3 regions of the Mesorhizobium sp. C277A genome follow, and region 2 is predicted to be linked to each of the others. Evidence: predicted binding sites of a transcription regulator. Region 2 holds the regulator's gene; each other region holds the start of a gene.
The links. The regulator LexA, encoded in region 2, represses DNA repair genes until DNA is damaged. The targets are predictions, from matches to a motif close to TGTTCNNNNTGTGTTCNG.
Positions count from the first base shown of each region.

Region 1: the regulator LexA is predicted to act here: its motif matches at 1,969-1,986, upstream of NKK52_RS02390 (PA0069 family radical SAM protein).
Region 3: the regulator LexA is predicted to act here: its motif matches at 2,421-2,438, upstream of dinB (DNA polymerase IV).

Region 1 covers NZ_JAMYVW010000002.1:498,839-504,697, reverse strand. Annotated here, with positions in the region: gene NKK52_RS02405 (GFA family protein) at 1-190, shown strand, start outside; gene NKK52_RS02400 (hypothetical protein) at 180-1,154, opposite strand; gene NKK52_RS02395 (glycosyltransferase) at 1,407-1,910, opposite strand; gene NKK52_RS02390 (PA0069 family radical SAM protein) at 2,061-3,215, shown strand; gene rnhB (ribonuclease HII) at 3,370-4,059, shown strand; gene NKK52_RS02380 (F0F1 ATP synthase subunit B) at 4,303-4,794, opposite strand; gene NKK52_RS02375 (F0F1 ATP synthase subunit B) at 4,805-5,404, opposite strand; gene NKK52_RS02370 (F0F1 ATP synthase subunit C) at 5,497-5,721, opposite strand; gene NKK52_RS02365 (F0F1 ATP synthase subunit A) at 5,788-5,859, opposite strand, start outside.
Region 2 covers NZ_JAMYVW010000002.1:1,930,379-1,936,237, reverse strand. Annotated here, with positions in the region: gene kynU (kynureninase) at 1-1,147, opposite strand, end outside; gene NKK52_RS09690 (GntR family transcriptional regulator) at 1,316-2,080, shown strand; gene lexA (transcriptional repressor LexA) at 2,286-3,068, shown strand; gene NKK52_RS09680 (ComEC/Rec2 family competence protein) at 3,062-5,518, opposite strand; gene arr (NAD(+)--rifampin ADP-ribosyltransferase) at 5,630-5,859, opposite strand, start outside.
Region 3 covers NZ_JAMYVW010000002.1:983,113-988,971, forward strand. Annotated here, with positions in the region: gene NKK52_RS04840 (SDR family oxidoreductase) at 1-10, opposite strand, end outside; gene NKK52_RS04845 (LysR family transcriptional regulator) at 122-1,087, shown strand; gene dinB (DNA polymerase IV) at 1,118-2,359, opposite strand; gene NKK52_RS04855 (hypothetical protein) at 2,593-2,829, shown strand; gene NKK52_RS04860 (heme-copper oxidase family protein) at 2,983-3,390, shown strand; gene NKK52_RS04865 (hypothetical protein) at 3,654-3,875, shown strand; gene NKK52_RS04870 (hypothetical protein) at 4,269-4,598, opposite strand; gene NKK52_RS04875 (hypothetical protein) at 4,759-5,061, shown strand; gene NKK52_RS04880 (DUF1236 domain-containing protein) at 5,401-5,730, shown strand; gene NKK52_RS04885 (hypothetical protein) at 5,829-5,859, shown strand, end outside.

The DNA.
Region 1 (5,859 bases), 1.4 Mb from region 2:
CTATGTCGCTGCTGTGACCACCGACGGCGAACCGAGAGCGATCGTCATCGTCAATGCGCTGGATGACCGGCCGCGGTTCAACCGCGAGCCGGTCCCGATGGACTATGATGCCGAGAACAAAGAGGGTCGCATTGCCCGGCGGCAAGCGCGCTGGATGCCGGTCGAGATCCGCTCCGGCCTCAGCGGATGACCGGTTCGCCGTGGAAGCGGCGGCGCGAGGGCGGCGAGACGCCGAAGCCGACCTCCATCATCAGCCGTGGCGTGGTGGACGGCACGGTGCCCATGTGGAAGCCGAACGGGTCCTCGACGAAGCCGAGGCCGGCCTCGCCGGTCAGCGTGACCGGGCTGTCGTCGCCATAGACCTTGAGCACGTCTTGCGCCGGATGGCCGACCAGCAGCGTCAACTGGTGCTTGAGGCTGCGCCTGTTGTGGCTGCCTTTGACATAGACGTGCGGGCCGGTGCCGGCATCGCAGGGCTTGAGATAGAAGAAGAATTTCAGCATCCGCCAGTCGTCGAGATCGAAATGATATTTGCCGAGCGAGGCAAGGTTCTTGTCGGCGTCGGAAGCCTCGCCGGTCGGAAAGCTCCACCAGACACGCGTGGTGATCAGCTTCGCCTGCCCGCCCAGATAGTGCTCGGCGATGTCGAGCAGCAGCGGGTCGTTCTGGATGGCGAGTGCCGCCTTGCAGCCGAGGATGCGCTCGAAATAGTGTCCGCTGAGCAAAGAGCGGCCGAACCGCTTCTCGGCTTCTGCGTGTTCTCCGGGCATGAATTCGAGCCGGCGGTCGAAATTGCCGAAGCACGGCGTGCTCTGAGCGAAGCTGGCGATCTCTTCGTGGATTGCCTGCGGAAGGACCAGTCCGGAGAACAGGCCATCGGCGCGCAGCGCCGCGACGATCGACTTGAGGTCGACGCCCCTGAACATCGTCGCTCCGGCACTCTGCGCGGGGCGCGCGGCTTTGGCGCCAAGCCAGTGCAGTTTGCGCGCCGGCATGGTGCGGGCAAGCACGAACATCGGCAGCCATGCGGGATTTTCGCGCAGGTCGGACAGATAGGTCGGGATACGCACCGCAATGCGGCGGAGCAGGCTGCCGTTGCGGGCAATGGCTTCCAGACTGGGGGCGCCGGATTTGTCAGGGGACGAAAGGTTCATCGGGGTCCTCAGATATGAACGGCAGCAACGACGACGCGGCGCTTGCTTACCGCTCCGGCACTACCCAAACCCCGATATCCCGCATCAACGGAATGCTAATCCCGCGTCAGCTTTTGTGCAATGCACAATAGCTTTTTGCGGCGAAAAAGAGGGATGGTGCTGCGACCGTGCCAATGCGGATGAGACGCCGACGCTGCCCCTCATCCGCCCTTCGGGCACCCTTCTCCCTGGGAACGGGAAAAGGGAGAAACATCACTTCTTCGGCGCCAGCCAGATTTCGGCGTCGAGCCGCCTGGTGGCGAGACCGCGCGCAAGGGCTTCGGCGCTGTGCGCGTTCTTCGACAGGGCAGCGGCCTGGCGCTTGCTGATGACCAGCCCTTCGGCCAGCGCCCGGTTGCCCGAAAACACCCGTGACAGGAACGGCGTGCGGCTGCCGCGCGCACGGGAAAAGCGCGCCGGCATGGTTTGCCGCGCCGTGTGAGCGACAACGTCGTCGATCCAGCCCTCCGCCAGCCTTGCGCCGGGTTCCAGAAACAGCAGCCAGTCACCCTTCGCCTGCCTGATTCCCGCGGCAATGCCGCCGGCCACGAAGTGGCAGCCGGCATGATCGGCAACCCGATGCGTCTGGTCGGTCGAGCCGGTGTCGCAGACGATGACATCGCGCACCACGCCCTCGACCGCGCCGCCGATCAACGAGGCGAGCGTGCGGGCAAGGCCTTCTTCGTCATCCCGGGTTTCGATGAGAACGCTGAGCATTTTTAGCCGAATAGCGGAAAGCCCGGCGCAGCGCCAGTTGTGCATGGCCCAACGAAAAAGTTCTTGCTTTGTTCTCATCAGCGAAATAGGATTATTTTCATGAACAGAGCGATTCGACAGCCAGCCGACAGTCCTTGGGAAAGGGCCAAAATGGAACATATCGTGCGTGCGGACATTGCTGCTTTCGGAGCAGGGCGAGCCGAGATGGCCAATGCGATGATCGAACAGAGCGGCATGCGCGTCCGTCCGGATCGCAACCGCGGCCGTTCCGCGGGCATCAACCCGTCCGGCCGGTTCGAGCCGGTCAGCCGGCATGTGTTCGACGACGGCTGGAATTCGCTGGAGGAATTGCCGCCGTTCAAGACCGAAGTGCAGGTCGAGAAGCCGCGCACCATCATCACCCGCAACGAATCGCCCGACATTTCCTTCGACCGCTCGATCAACCCCTATCGCGGCTGCGAGCATGGCTGCGTCTATTGTTTCGCCCGGCCGACGCATTCCTTCATGGGCCTGTCGCCGGGGCTGGATTTCGAAGCGAAGCTGTTTGCCAAGCCGGATGCGGCGCGGCTGCTCGACAAGGAACTGTCGAAGGATGGCTATCAGCCGCGCACCATCGCCATCGGCACCAACACCGATCCCTACCAGCCGATCGAGAAACAATACCGGATTATGCGCGAGATCCTCGAAGTGCTGGAGGCGCGCGGCCATCCGGTCGGCATCGTCACCAAATCCCATCTGGTGACGCGCGACATCGACATCTTGTCGCGCATGGCCGAACGCGGGCTGGCCAAGGTGGCGCTGTCGGTGACGACGATGGACCGCATGCTGGCGCGCACCATGGAGCCACGCGCGTCGACGCCGACCAAGCGCCTCGAGGCGATCCGGCAGCTTTCCGATGCCGGCATCCCGGCCTCTGTCATGGTGGCGCCGATCATTCCCGGCCTGACCGACCAGGAGATGGAGCGCATCCTCGATTCGGCACGCGCCGCAGGCGCCCGCGAGGCCGGCTATGTGATCCTGCGCCTGCCGCTCGAGGTGGCGCCGATCTTCAAGGACTGGCTGCTGCGCCACTATCCCGACCGCTACCGGCACGTGATGTCGCTGATCCGTTCGATGCGCGACGGCAAGGACTATGATTCGGAATGGGGCAAGCGGATGAAAGGCGCCGGCCCCTATGCCTGGCAGATCGGCCGGCGCTTCGAGATCACGGCCAAGCGGCTCGGCCTCAACGCCGAGCGGCGCACGCTCCGAACCGACCAGTTTGTCGCCGCCGCCAAGGCGACCGAGCAGCTGATGCTGCTCTGAGAGTAGCGCCTGCCCTGCCCTCGTGGCTGTCAGGCGACCCAAGAATCCCGTCCGGCCTGTCCCCCGGCCTGCAGACGGTGCCCTCCCGGTCTTGCCCCACTCGACCCTGGAGGGACTTGCGGAGAATCGGAGCCGATGCGAACCTCGCCGCAACATGGCTCGCGCGCGTTCCGATTCTCCGCTTCTTTTCGAAATCGTCGAAAAGCCCGACTTCTCCTTCGAGACGAAGGCGATGGCCGAAGGACTGTGGCCGGTGGCAGGCATGGACGAGGCCGGCCGCGGTCCGCTGGCGGGGCCGGTGGTGGCGGCGGCCGTGATCCTCGATCCCGCCAACATTCCCGACGGGCTCGACGATTCCAAACGGCTCAACCATTTGCAGCGCGAGGCGCTGTTCCTGAAAATCCTGGGGTCAGCGCTCGGCGTGTCGATGGCCTCGGTCAGCGCCGAAGGCATTGACGGCAGCAACATCCTCAAGGCCAGCCTGGAAGCCATGCGCCGCGCCCTTGCCGGCCTGCCGATCCAGGCGAAGCTGGCGCTGGCCGATGGCCGCGATGTGCCGCCGGGCCTCCTCTGCGAAGGCCGCGCGCTGATCAAGGGCGACCAGCGCTCGCAATCGATCGCCGCCGCCTCGATCGTCGCCAAGGTGATGCGCGACCGCATGATGTGCGGCTGCGGCAGCCACCACGAACGCTACGGGTTCGAAGTCCATATGGGCTACGCCACCGTGCGGCACCGCACCGCGATCGAAGAGCATGGGCCGGTGGCACGGCTGCACCGGGCGTCATTCGCGCCGTTCAGGCTGGGTGGGGTTGAGGAAGATGGGTTTGTCGGGTTGGACAGCTAATCTCCCCTTGAGGGGGAGATGGCCGGCAGGCCAGAGGGGGGCGCCGCGCGTCAAGCGCTAGCCCTTCTTGGTCGCAGAAAGAGCGTCGCGCCTGGTCGAACGGACCCCCCTGTCGCCTTTGGCGACATCTCCCCCTCGAGGGGGGAGATCAGGCGCACCACCGCCTTCGCCAATCTCCGTCGCCGCTCAACAAAAAAGCCGCCAGGTTGCCCGGGCGGCTTGATGTCAGCGAGTTAACCCCGCTCAGTTCAGCCTGGCCTTCACGTCCTGCAGCGCGGACTTGAACAGATCCGCGCCGGCCTTGGCGTCGATCTTGCCGGCGAGCAGCGTGCGGGCCGCCTCGACGGCGATGTCGACGGCGCTGGCGCGCACTTCGGCGACGGCTTCGCGCTCGGCCTGGCCGATCTTCTGCTCGGCAAGCGCGGTGCGGCGGGTGACATAGTCTTCGGTCTTCTTGTGCGCCTCGGCGGCAAGCATGTCGGCTTCGCGCTTGGCGGCAGCGACGATGGCTGCGGCCTCCTGCTCGGCTTCCTTGCGCTTCTTCTGGTATTGGCCGAGCAGTTGCTGGGCCTCTTCGCGCAACCGGCGGGCTTCCGCAAGCTCGTCGCTGATCTTGGTCGCGCGGGCGTCGAGCGACTTGGCGATCAGGCCCGGCACCTTGATGTAAACGGCAACGCCGAGGAAAATGACGAGGGCAACCGTTGCCCAGAGCGTTGCGAGAGATGTGGCGTCCATAATGTGCTCCTCACCGGGCCACGGATTTGACCGCAGCCGAGATCTCGGCCTTGCTGGTCTTGCCGCCGACAAGCGCATCGACGATGGCTGAAGCGGTGTCCTCGGCAATCGTGCCGACTTCCTTCATGGCGTTGGCCTTGATGGAAGCAATGCTGGCCTCCGCCTCGCCGAGCTTCTTGTCGAGGGCGGCCTCGACCTTCTTGCGGGCAGCCTCGGCTTCAGCCTTGGCAGCGTCGTTGGCCTGCTGGCCGATCGCGTTGGCCTTGGCCTTGGCTTCCGCCAGTTCCTGCTCGTAAGCGGCAACGGCGGCGTCGGCCTCGCCCTTCAGCTTGGCGGCCTGGTCGAGGTCCTGCGTGATGCGATCGCTGCGGACGTCGATGATGCCGCCAAGGCGCGGCATCACCACCTTCTTCAGGAACAAATAGAACAGCCCGAACGTGATCGCCAGCCACAGAAGCTGGGACGGAAACGTCGCCGGATCGAATGGCGGGAACGTGCCGTGCGCCTCGGCAGGCACGCCGGTGCCGGAATGCGTGTCGCCTTCCGTACCGGTATGGGCGCCTTCAGCGGCGGGTGCGGACTCTTGCGCAAACGCAGATGTCACGAACATGGACTATCCCCTGATATCAGGCATGGCCGCAGGAATGCGGCCAGCCAATTCTTCCCAATGCTCGTCCGACCAATAATTGGCCGAACAGGGGCTCAGCCGAACAGGGCGAGAAGCGCGATGAGAAGCGAGAAAATGCCCAGAGCTTCGGTCACGGCGAAGCCGAAAATCAGGCGGCCGAACTGGCCATCGGCGGCCGACGGATTGCGCAGGGCGCCCGCCAGGTAGCTGCCGAAGATGTTGCCGAGGCCAATGCCCGCGCCGCCCATGCCCAGGCAAGCGATACCGGCGCCGATGTACTTTGCTGCTTCTGCGTCCATTTTAAACTCCTTTGGATCTGTAATTCGTTGCAATTCCATCCGGCGAAAGATGCCGGAAATTCTAGGTCAGTGCCCGGGATGCAGGGCGTCGTTCAGATACATGCAGGTCAGCACCGCAAAGACGTAGGCCTGCAGGAA
Region 2 (5,859 bases):
CGACATAGAGCGGCGTGAAGCCGAAACGGATGGTCGACGGCGCCCGGAAATCGCCGATCACGCCGCGCTCGATCAGCGCGCGCATCACCTGATAGCCATGCGGATGGAGGAACGACACCTGGCTGCCGCGCTGGCTGCCGTCGCGAGGACTTTCCAGTTCAAGCCGGTAGGCGCCGCATCTGGCTTCGACGAGCTGGATAAACAGGTCGGTCAGCGCGATGCTTTTTCTGCGCACCGCCGCCATATCGACGTCGTTCCAGATATCGAGCGCGCCCTTGAGCGCCCGCATCGACAGCACCGGCTGCGTTCCGCACAGGAAGCGGCGAATGCCGCTGCCGACGGCAAAGCCCTGCTCGAAGGCAAAGGGCCGCGCATGGCCCCACCAGCCGCTGAGCGGCTGGTGGGCATCGTCATGGTGGCGCTCGGCCGCGTAGATGAAGGCTGGCGAGCCCGGGCCGCCATTGAGGTATTTGTAGGTGCAGCCGACGGCGAAATCGGCATTGGCACGGTCAAGTTCGACCGGCAAGGCGCCGGCCGTGTGGCAGAGATCCCAGATGATCAGCGCGCCGGCGTCATGTGCCTTGCGCGTCAGCGCCGCCATGTCGCGCAACTGGCCGGATTTGTAGTTGACGTGGTTGACCAGGATGACGGCAACGCTGTCGTCGATCAGCTCCTCGATTGCGGCCGCGTCGACGCCCTCCAGCCGCAGCCGCGTTCCCGGCCGGGTCGAGGCGACGCCTTCGGCCATGTAGAGGTCGGTCGGGAAACTGTCGCCCTCGGCAACGATGACCGACCGATCCGGCCGCATGCCGAGCGCTGCGTGCAGCAGCTTGTAGATGTTGATCGAGGTTGTGTCGCAGACCACCGTCTGCCCATCAGCCGCGCCGATCAGTCGCCCGAGCTGATCTCCGAGTTCCACCGGCATGTTGAACCAGCCGGCGGTGTTCCAGGCGCGAATGAGGTCGTGCGCCCATTCCTGCGTGGCGGCCTGCTGCAGTTCGCTGAAGACGACCGCTGACGCGGCGCCCAGGGAATTGCCGTCGAGATAAATCACGCCTTGCGGCAAGACAAAGCGTTCACGCATGGAGCGCAGCGGATCGGCGGCATCCATTGCTTCGATTGTAGCGAGATCGGGTGTCGTGCTCATGATCCGGCGCCCCTCCATGGACAAACGCGCGCGGCGGAGCCTGCCGCCCAAACATGCCGGCGATCTTGAGTGGTCGCCCTTGAACTGTCAAACATTATATATAAATCACCCATTGAAAGGCTTTGATATATAATGATCCGCCCGAGCGTTTATGTCTGATGGATCACGATGCTGGATGACGAGCAGACCTCGAAGACGGAAGTGGCCTATCGCCTGCTCAGGCGCGATATTCTTGCGACCCGGCTGGCGCCTGCCGCGCCGTTGAAGCTGAGCACGCTGCGCAACACCTACGGCATCGGCTGGACGCCGTTGCGCGAGGCGCTGTCGCGGCTGGAGGCGGAACGGCTTGTGACCGCCATCAGCAACCGCGGGTTTGCGGTCGCTCCCGTCTCTCGGGCGGAGCTCGAGGATTTGGCACGTGCGCGGCTGGTGGTCGAACTGCCCCTGCTGGTGGAATCGATCGAGAAGGGCGACCGTGAGTGGGAAGACGCGGTCGTTGCCGCCCACTATCGTCTCTCACGGTGCGGGTCTGTTCTCGACGATCCATCGGATGATGCGGTCGACGCGTGGTACGAAAAACACGATGCCTTCCATGCGGCGCTGCTCAGTGCCGCGACATCCAGCTGGCTGCTGCGCTTCAATGCAACGATTTCCGACCAATTGCATCGCCATCACCGCTTTCTGGGTCTGGCCCCGACGCTGCGCGCCGCCGCCGGCCGCACGGACGGACACCGGAAGGCCGTGGCGGCCCTGCGCGACGCCGTGGCGATCGAACACCATACCGCCCTGATGGAAGCGGCCCTCGATCGCGACGTCGAACGTGCGAAAACTCTGATGACCGCTCACATCGGCTACACGCTGCGGGTCTATGCCCAGAGAGAACCCCGCGCGGATGCTGCGCAGCCCCGTCCGAAAAGGAAGCGGCGATCGTAGCCGACGACGCAGGGCACTTTGTCTTCGTTTCACCCCGTTGCTGGCAACTGGGCGCAGGCGGCGCTCGCAGCGCCGAACGTTACGCTGAACAAAACGTCAACACATTCATTAAACTTTAAAAGGTTGCGGAACACAACTGGAACAGATAGTGTTTGTTCTGGGTTTGTTTTTTCTGATTCTGGTTTCAGAACCCTTGGGGGCCGCGATGCTGACGCGCAAACAACATGAGCTTCTGATGTTCATCCATGAACGCCTGAAGGAGAGCGGAATCCCGCCGTCCTTCGACGAGATGAAGGAAGCGCTCGACCTCGCCTCCAAGTCCGGCATCCACCGCCTGATCACGGCGCTTGAGGAGCGCGGTTTCATTCGCCGGCTGCCGAACCGGGCGCGCGCGCTGGAAGTGCTGCGGCTGCCCGACTCGATCGCACCAGGCCTCAATGCGGCGAGGAAGTTTTCGCCGAGCGTCATTCAGGGCAGTCTTGGTCAAACCGGCCAAGGGCAAGGCGGCCAAGGACAAGGCGCGTTGGGCCAAGGCGGTCTCGGCCGCCAGATCAAGCCGGGCTCGCCGTCGCGTTCGATGTCGGCCGGCAATGACGATGCCGTTTCCGCGATTTCAATCCCGGTTATGGGACGCATCGCCGCCGGCGTGCCGATCGACGCCATCCAGCATCAGACCCATTCGATCTCGGTGCCGCCCGATATGATCATGGGCGGCGAACACTACGCGCTCGAGGTCAAGGGCGATTCGATGATCGAGGCCGGCATTTTCGATGGCGACACGGTCATCATCCGCAATGCCGACACAGCCAGCCCCGGCGAGATCGTGGTGGCGTTGGTCGACGATGAGGAAGCGACCCTGAAACGCTTCCGCCGCAAGGGCGCCTCGATCGCCCTGGAAGCCGCCAACCCGGCCTACGAGACCCGCATTTTTGGACCGGACAGGGTGAAGGTGCAGGGCAAGCTTGTCGGATTGATCCGGCGCTACTGAGCCGGCTTGGGTTTGTACTTTTCACGCTGGTTGTAAGGCGGCAGGCCGCGCGCTTCGCGGGAGAAGCGGCGTTGCTCGTGCCAGGGGCGATACGGCTTGTCGACGGCGAAGCGGATGGTTGGCGCTGCAGCTGCCGATTGCGGATCGAAGAAGACGGCGGCGCTGCCGTCGCGGGCCAGCTGTTTCTTCGTCACGACCAGCACCAGCGGGTCGCGGCACGGATTGTAGGCGGTGGCGTCATCGATGACGATCAGGCTCGCGAAGGCACAGGCCGGCCGCGCCGTCTTGCGGTCTTTCGCAAGCGCTACAATGGCTCCGGAAGGGTGCCGGGCGATACAGAGATCGCCGGTGCAATAGAAGGGCGAGCCGGGCGGCAGATCGAGCGGATCGAGATCGAACCGCGTATCTGTTGACTCGAAAATCTCAGGTGGGATAATGGTTTCGGCCCGCAGCGCCCGTTTCCAATTGTCCGTGGTGAATTCGTTGGAGCGTTCGCGGTTGAGGGCGAGTTCGCCGCCACCGATCGGCATGGCCACCAGATGCGCATCCTCGGATATGAGCACGTCGGGCGTAAGCACCTGCGGCACCGTCAACAGGCCGGCCAGCGCGAAAGGCACGGCCGCCAACCTGAGCCAGGTGGTGGCCATGGTGGCGATGACGAGGGCGACCGCCACCAACAGCACCGAGCGGATGGAGATCAGCCCGACGGCGTCGACCGGCGAGCGCTCGGAAATCCAGGCCGATATAGCGATCATCGCCATCAGACCCTTGCCCATCACATAGAGGAACGGCCCGTCGGCGCCGAACGGCATCGCCAGTGCGCTGAGCACGGCAAAAGGCATGACGATCAACGAAACAATCGGCATCACGGCCAGATTGGCGATCAGGCTGAGCGGCGACACACGCTGAAAATGCCAGATGGCGAACAGCAAGGTTGCACTGCCGGCGATGATCGAGGTCATGGCGAGGCCGCCCATGGCCAGCGCGAATTTTCGCGACAGGAAGCCGACGAAGGAGCGCTTTGCCGGCGGCGTTCTCACCTTGTCGGCGCGGTAATCGGCCCAGCCGGCATAGGCGCCGACAAGGGCGGCGGTGGCGGCAAACGACATCTGGAAGCTGGGACCGACCACCTCGTGCGGCGACACCAGGATGACGGCAATGGCGGAGATCGCCAGATTGCGCATGGTGAGTGCGGCGCGATCAAACAGCACGGCGACAAGCATGACCGCCAGCATGATGAAGCTGCGCTCGGCGGCAACCACGACGCCTGAAATGACGAGATAGGCGGCGATGGAGACGAGTGCTGCCACTGCTGCATATTTCTTGACTGGGCGGCGCGAAGAGAAATCGGGAAACAGCGCAAAGGCGCCACGCAGCAACGCCATGATGGTGCCGGCAACCAGCGCCATGTGCAGGCCGGAGATGGAGATGATGTGGTAGATGCCGGTGCGCCGCATCGCTTCGTTGACCTCGTCCGGGATGCCGGCGCGCACCCCGACAATCAACGCCGCGGCAATCTCGCCTTCGGCGCCGCCGATTTTGCCCCTGATATGGTCGGCAATGTTTTCGCGCGCGTTCTCGATTGCCGAGGAGAGCCGCGCGGTCAGCGGCGGCGGTCCCTGCGTAGCAATGGTTTTCGGATTGCCGAGAAAGAAGCCGCTGCCGCCGATACCGGTGAAATAGCTGTCGAAGGAGAAATCGTAGCTCTCCGGCCGCACCGGACCGGTCGGCGGCAACAGCCTGGCATAGCCGGTGATCAGGGAGCCGGCGGTCATATCGGCGGGAACGGTCCGCGCCGAGAGCCTGACCCGCTCCGGGGCGTAGCGCAGCTCGGGGTAAGCGGTCGAAACCACATCGAGCGTCAGCCTGATGCGGCCGCTTTCCATCTGTTCGAGACTGACGACGCGGCCGGTCAGCCGTGTCTGGATCTCGGAGCCGAGCATCTGCGTTCCGGCGCGCCAGGTCTCGACCTTGGCGGCGACGACGCCGAGCGCGCACAGCATCGCGGCCATGCAGAACAGATGCGTCCTCGGCCGCGATCGCGTGGCGACAGCGCAACATGTCGCCAGCACCACAATGGCGATTGGCTGCGCAAAGCCCGGCTCGCCGGCCAGCGAGAAATAAATGATGACGCCGGCCGCCAGGAAAACCGGCACCAGCAGGAAGGCGACGCCCCGGTCGAGCTCCGTGTTGGCGGCCACGGCAAGGCTGCGGCGGAGCGCGGGCCATGACGGACGGCGAAGCCGTCTGCGCAGACGGGCGATAGATCCGGGCGCTGTGACTTGCGCCGGCAACGCGTGACCGGGCAGCGCAGGCGCGACGCCGGGATGCGGCTCAGGCAGCGCGAGGGGCAGCGGCTCGGCATAGGGACTATCGGCAAACAGCGAGCGTTCGCTGACGCTTGCCTCGGCGCCTTCGCCTTCCTTCGTGCCCCGGCCACGTCCAGCCATCGGGTCTGCCCCTTGCGCCCCAGACCCCTATGCTACATGAACGCGCAAAGCGCGAAAGTCCGCGTGATCACGTCCACCGCGCCGGAATCGACCATCACCTGGCAAGGACGCTCAATCCTCAATCATATCCTGGCCCTCCGCTCTCAGGCGAGCAAGCCCATCGTGCATTGCCTTCAATTGTTCCGGTGTATGACCCTGCCATTCACCGAGTTCACCCAGGATGAGCAACGGATCACGGGAGCGGTAGGATTTCGTCGGATTACCGGGAAATTTTTTGTCGGTCAGGTTAGGGTCATCCATAAAAAACTCCGTCGGCTTTACGATGTAAATCCTTTGACGAC
Region 3 (5,859 bases), 950 kb from region 2:
AGTTTGGCATGGATTTGCTCCTCTCTGAATGAGTGCCGACGAAACCGGCACCACCGTCTTCGCGTCGAAGAAGGCATTCGCAACTTTACTCTGCTGAATCCAGTGATATGATTTCAGGAATATGCTGAACAAAATTGACCTGGCGCGCGCCGATCTCAATTTGCTGGTCTTGTTCCAAGCCATCATGGAGGAGCGGCATGTCGGTCGCTCGGCGGAGCGGCTAAACCTGTCGGCCTCGGCGGTCAGCCATGGCCTTGGCCGGCTGCGCAAGCTGCTTGGGGATCCGTTGTTCCTGAAGACGCCGCGCGGCGTCGTGCCCACCGACCGGGCAACGGAGCTTGCCGAATCGGTGGCCGAGATCCTGGCGCGGGTGCGCCGGGTGATCGCCAGCGCCGAGCCGTTCGATCCGGCCCGCTCGACGCGCCGCTTCACCATCGGTGCGCCGGATGCGGTATCGTCCGTGCTCCTGCCGCCGCTGCTCGACCAGATCCGCTTTTTGGCCCCCGGCATCGACATCGGCATCCGGCAACTGCTGCCGCGCCAAGGTGAACCGTCGCCCACTACTGCCTGGAGCGACTGTGTCGCCGAACTCGAAGCGCGCGCCATGGATGTCGCGGTGATTCCGTTCGACGGCCTGCCGGCACGCTTCACCGTCGACAAGCTCTATGAGGAGGATTTCGTCGTCGCCATGCGCGCCGGCCACCGCTTCGCCGGCGATCCGTGCCTCGACGCCTATTGCAGCGTGCAGCATATGGTCGTCTCGAACAATGGCGATCCGAACGGGTTTGTCGACAGGGTGCTGGCCGAACGCGGCCTGTCGCGTCGCGTCGCGCTGACTGTCCCCAACTTTATGTTCGGACTGGCCGTGCTTGCTCAGACTGATCTGATATCGGCCTATCCGCGCCGGTTCCTCGCCATGTATGGCGGCCGTTTCGGTGTCGTCGGCGTCGATGCGCCCATCCGGCTCGGCCACTTCAACATCAACAGCATCGTGCCGAAGGTTGCGCTGATGGATGCGGGCTTGGCCTGGCTGGTCGGCCTGCTCAGGCAGACCGGAAATGCAGTGCTATCTTCGGGTGCGGCGTAAGCATTGGCCTGGCCGTCGCAGCGGCGGTCCTCAAAGCTCCTTTTCCGCCAGTTCGCGGAAGGCATCGGGAACCGAGCGCCGGGCTTCCAGCGCCACGGCGCCGTAGCCGACAGCCTCTCTGCCAAAGCGCTGGCGGATCTTGTCGATGGCGCGGTCGGCGCCAAAGCGCGCCAGGCCTTGCCTGCTGCCGGGTCGCTGCTTTTCATCGGCAAGCCCGAGCGGCAGCTCCAGCTGCAGCTCGGCACTTTCTTCCAGCTGCGACACCGAGATCGCCAGCAGCGAGATGGTCTTCTCCCGAGGGTTGGCGGCCAGCACGCCGCGCACCAGCTCCCCGGCGATTTCGGCCAGCATCGCGGTTGCCGAAATCGGCTGATCGAGCGTCAGCGAGCGTGTGACAGCGTGCAGATCGGCGAAACGCACGCGCACCGTCACCGTGCGCCCGGGCCGTGATTTCGCCCTGAGCCGGCTTGCGACCCGGTCTGCCAGATGCAGCAGCACGGGTCCGAAGATACGCGCCTCGGCCGGCCGTCTGCCAAGCGCCGACTGCGCGCCGGCGGAATGCGACCGCCTGTGGGTTTCGAGCTTTCGCGGGTCGCGGTTCCATGCCAGCGACGCCAGCTTTTCGCCGGTGGCGGGCCCGAGCAACCTTCGCAGCACCCCGCTATGCGTCTTTGCCAACTGGCCGATGGTCTCGATGCCGATCTCGGCCAGCCGCGCCTTGGTCGCCGGGCCGACGCCCCACATCAGGCCGACCGGCAGATCATGCAGGAAGGCAAGTTCGGTGTTCGGATCGACCACCACCAGGCCGTCGGGCTTGGCCACCTGCGAGGCGATCTTGGCCAGATGCTTGGTGCGCGCCACGCCGATCGAGATCGGCAGGCCGAGCTCTGCCCGGACGCGCCGACGCACCGTGGCGGCGATCTCGGCCGGCGGCCCGAACAGATGCGTGCAGCCGGCGACGTCGGCAAAGGCTTCATCGATGGAAATCCGCTCGACCAGCGGCGTGAAATCGTCGAGCACCTTGATGGCGGCGTCGCCCAGCCGCTGATAGTCGGCGAAATGGCCGCCGACGAAGATCAGTCCGGGGCAAAGCTCGCGCGCGCGTTGTCCGGGCATGCCGCCGCGCACGCCGAAAACCCTGGCTTCGTAGGAAGCGGCAAGCACGACGCCGCCGCCGACGGCGATCGGCTTGCCCCTGAGCGCCGGGTCGAGCAGCTGCTCGACCGAGGCGTAGAAGGCGTCGAGATCCGCATGCAGGATGGTGGGCTCCATCCCGACCGTTCCCTTTGCGGCGTTGCAGCATTAGCCGCGTCTGTTGTGAGAGGCGTTTTTGCCGAACAAATAGAGAACAAACAGGGCCTATTGTCAAGCGAAGCGGTTGTCGCCGGCCGGCCCGTTCCAGGTCGGGCTGTCGAGTGCTCCGCCTGGGCATCGGACCTGCGGAACATTGTCTCTCGCCTCGGCGTTCATATCCGCGACGGGACGCTGTTTTTGTGGAGGCCGGTATGGGCCAGTTCGAGATGATCGACCTCGTCAGCGTCATTGACGCCTGCACGAGCGATCGCGTTGCCGGGCACTGCGTGTCAATGGCCAGGGCGGTGGAGGAGTTGCGAGTGCTGACCGGTGATTTCGTATCGCCGGACGAGACGGTGGCCAACGCGCTGTCGGCAGTGGCGCTGGGGCGCGGCTGCGCGGTGGTGTTCGACGAGCGAGCGGGCGCCGACATCTTGCTGACGCCGTAGCGCGGCGGCGCCGGGTTGTGGCAGCCAGAAAAGTCGAACAGCGTGCAAAAAGCTGTGCAGGCATGGCCCATAAGCGCGGCGTGGAAAAGTTCTGCGCGTGGGTGTATTCTCCAGGTCGCAAGCGGTCGCAGACCGCATAGGGGGAGAAATGACATGCCGAGGGTTTCAGAACTCTTTTTCAAAACTGCCATCTTGTTCCTGATGTTGGGGATTGCGGCCGGCCTGCAGATGGCGATCTCGGGTGACCACGCCGCTTTTCCGGCGCACGCGCATATCAATCTGCTCGGTTGGGTGACGAGCGCCATCTTCGGCGGCTACTACGCGCTCAATCCGCAAAAGGCGGCGCGTCGCATCGCCATGATCCACTACGGGCTCTACACACTCGGCCTGGTGATCATGCTGCCGGCGCTGTATGTGATGCTGCAGGGAAACCCGGCGCTTGAACCGATCGTCGCCGGCGGCTCGCTCATCGTCGCCGCTGCCGTTCTGGTTTTTGCTTTCGTGGTGTTTTCGCCCGAAACGGCGCGCTCGGTGTCCGGCGTGGTGCCGGCTTCTCGCTGACTGTTCGCGCAGCGATCAAGTCCGACCCGCGTTCGCGACCCGCCACGCGGGTTGGCCAGGCCGATGGCCGCAGCCGCTGGCTGCGGTGTCTATCGCCGCGTCGGCGCTCAACATACCCGAGTCCCACCACGTATTATTTCGTGACTATTTGGCGCCGGAACCTTCCCAGATATCGCGCGTTGCGGCGACTGTATTCGCGCTGCCTTATATATAGGCAGACTTGAGTACGTCCACAGCATGGGTTGGGGGAGGAGCAGGCCACCATGTCGAACAGAGAAATCGGAACGTCGGCCTCACTGGGCCGACGCATCGCCGATCTGAAAGCCAGGATGCGAGACGCCAGCGTTACTGAACACGAGATGCAGACCTTCCAGAAGGTCGCGGCCATCATGGGGGGTGTCGAAGGCTCCCTACGCCTCGACGCCGACGACCTGATCGCGGCGTCCTTCGTCACCGAGGCGCTCGGCGATCCCGGGTCGAACTGAAGGTCAGAGCCCGTCGGCACTCAAGTGCCGGCGGGCGATGGCCCGGTTCGCAGCGTTGCGATGCTGGAGCGTGTCTGCACCGCCCGCGGCGGGGATTTCTTGCGCACTTTGAAGATTTCAGGCGAGCGGCCTCGACGGCGCTTGAAATATTGGGCTTCGCGTTCGTGCTTCTCGGCTGCTTCTCGGCTGTCGAAGGTGCCGAGATTGTCGCCGTCCAGCCCTTGACCACAAGGGCTAAGCCAAACCGCCAAGGCGCCTTAAACGAAGGATCCGGCCAGCCGGATCCTTCGAAATATCGCGATGCTCCGGCATCGCCTTCAGCTCATCCTTGGTCCAACTGGTGACGGCGTGGACGTCCCGGGAAACCTCTCGAAAGTATCCGCGGTCGCTGCCTTACACGTCGTCGAACGGGCCGCCGCGCCTCGCCAGATCGTGACCAATGGCGGCTTCCTCGGCGTCGTCGGGCAAGGCATCGTCACTGTCCTGGTAGGGGTTGTCGTCATCCTCCTCGGGCAATTCGCCTTCCTTCTCGACACCGGTGGTGTCCGGCAGGCTTTCCTCATCTGCTCCGTCGGGCAGGACCGTTGCGCCACGCAGCGCATCCCAATCCTGCCGGCGCGGCGTCGGCGCTTCCACCTCGTCATTGGCGATCCTGTCGCGGGCATCGTTTTTGCTCGGTGGCGCCTCGACCTCGTCATTGGGTTTTCTGTTTCGTTCTTCCATGATTGCCTCCTCCGGGCGGCTTTGCGTCGAGAAGGTGGAACTCACTTCCGGCTGTCAGGTTCCGGCAACCACTCCATCTCCGTGGAACCAATTGCCGCCAGTCTGCTTTGCCAAGGACTAGTCTGCTTTGCCAAGGAGATGAATCCAGAGGAGCTGGACCATGAAGACTTTCCCCCTCATCCCATGCGTGCTGCTCTTGGCGCTGGCCGACCCGGCGGCTGCGCAGGACAATGGCGACCAGCACGGCCCTGCCGCGCCTTGCCAGGCGCAGCCTCAGGACGATGGTCAGAAGCCGCCGGTCGCCAATGGCGGCGGCGAATCGACCAGCACGCTCGGTCCCTGCGGCGGCGTGCTGCAGCCGCCGCCCAGTGGTGACCAGGGTATGACGCAGCCGCCGCCGGACCAGGGCAAGACGCCGGTGATCAAGCCTGGCGAGGTGCCTGCGCAGCCGCCGAAGCAATGACCTTTGCTTGAAACTTCACGGCGTGGCACGAAGGCGGTCGGTTCCCGTCTTGGCCGGGCGACGCGGTCACCGGATCAATGCCGGCGCCGGCCGCAATCGCCCGGAATTGGAGCCGTGCATCATCCATGTCGAAGGTCTCCTGAGGGATTGTGCTTCAATGCGAATCTTGCGGGTGCGGGTTCTGCTGGCATGACCGGGAAGCCGATCAATTTAGTCTCCGCTTGCGGAACAAGACCGTACCGGCTGCGTTTGCCTCCAGGAGCCCGCCACCTCGATCTGCGCTGTTTTCGCCTCATGCGGGAACACGGCGGAGCTCGCCAACAACGACAGGAGACGAAGATGAAAACCATCCTTATTCCCGCCGTCGCCGGGCTCGCCATGATCGCTGGTATCGGCATTGCCGCCGCCGACGAGGTCATCGTCACGCAGCCGGCACAGCAGCAGGTGATCATCACCCCGGAACAGCGCACGGTCGTGCACCAGTACGTAAAGAAACATCCGCTTGCCTCGGTCAATCTGCTCGGCGTCGAATTGAATGTCGGCACTGCCTTGCCTGATACTGTCGAGCTGCAGGAGGTTCCCGACGTTCAGTACAGATACGCCGTCGTCGACAACCATACCGTGTTGGTCGACCCCAGCACGCGCAGGATTGTCGAGGTGGTCGAGTAACGCTCGACAACCTAACCATTCATCGGTGATACGGCCCTGTCGTTCTTCCTAAAAGGGCGGCAGGGCCGAATGATGAACATGATGAAAGGAGAATTGCCATGTTGCCGCATGTCGAGACCCCGAACTCCG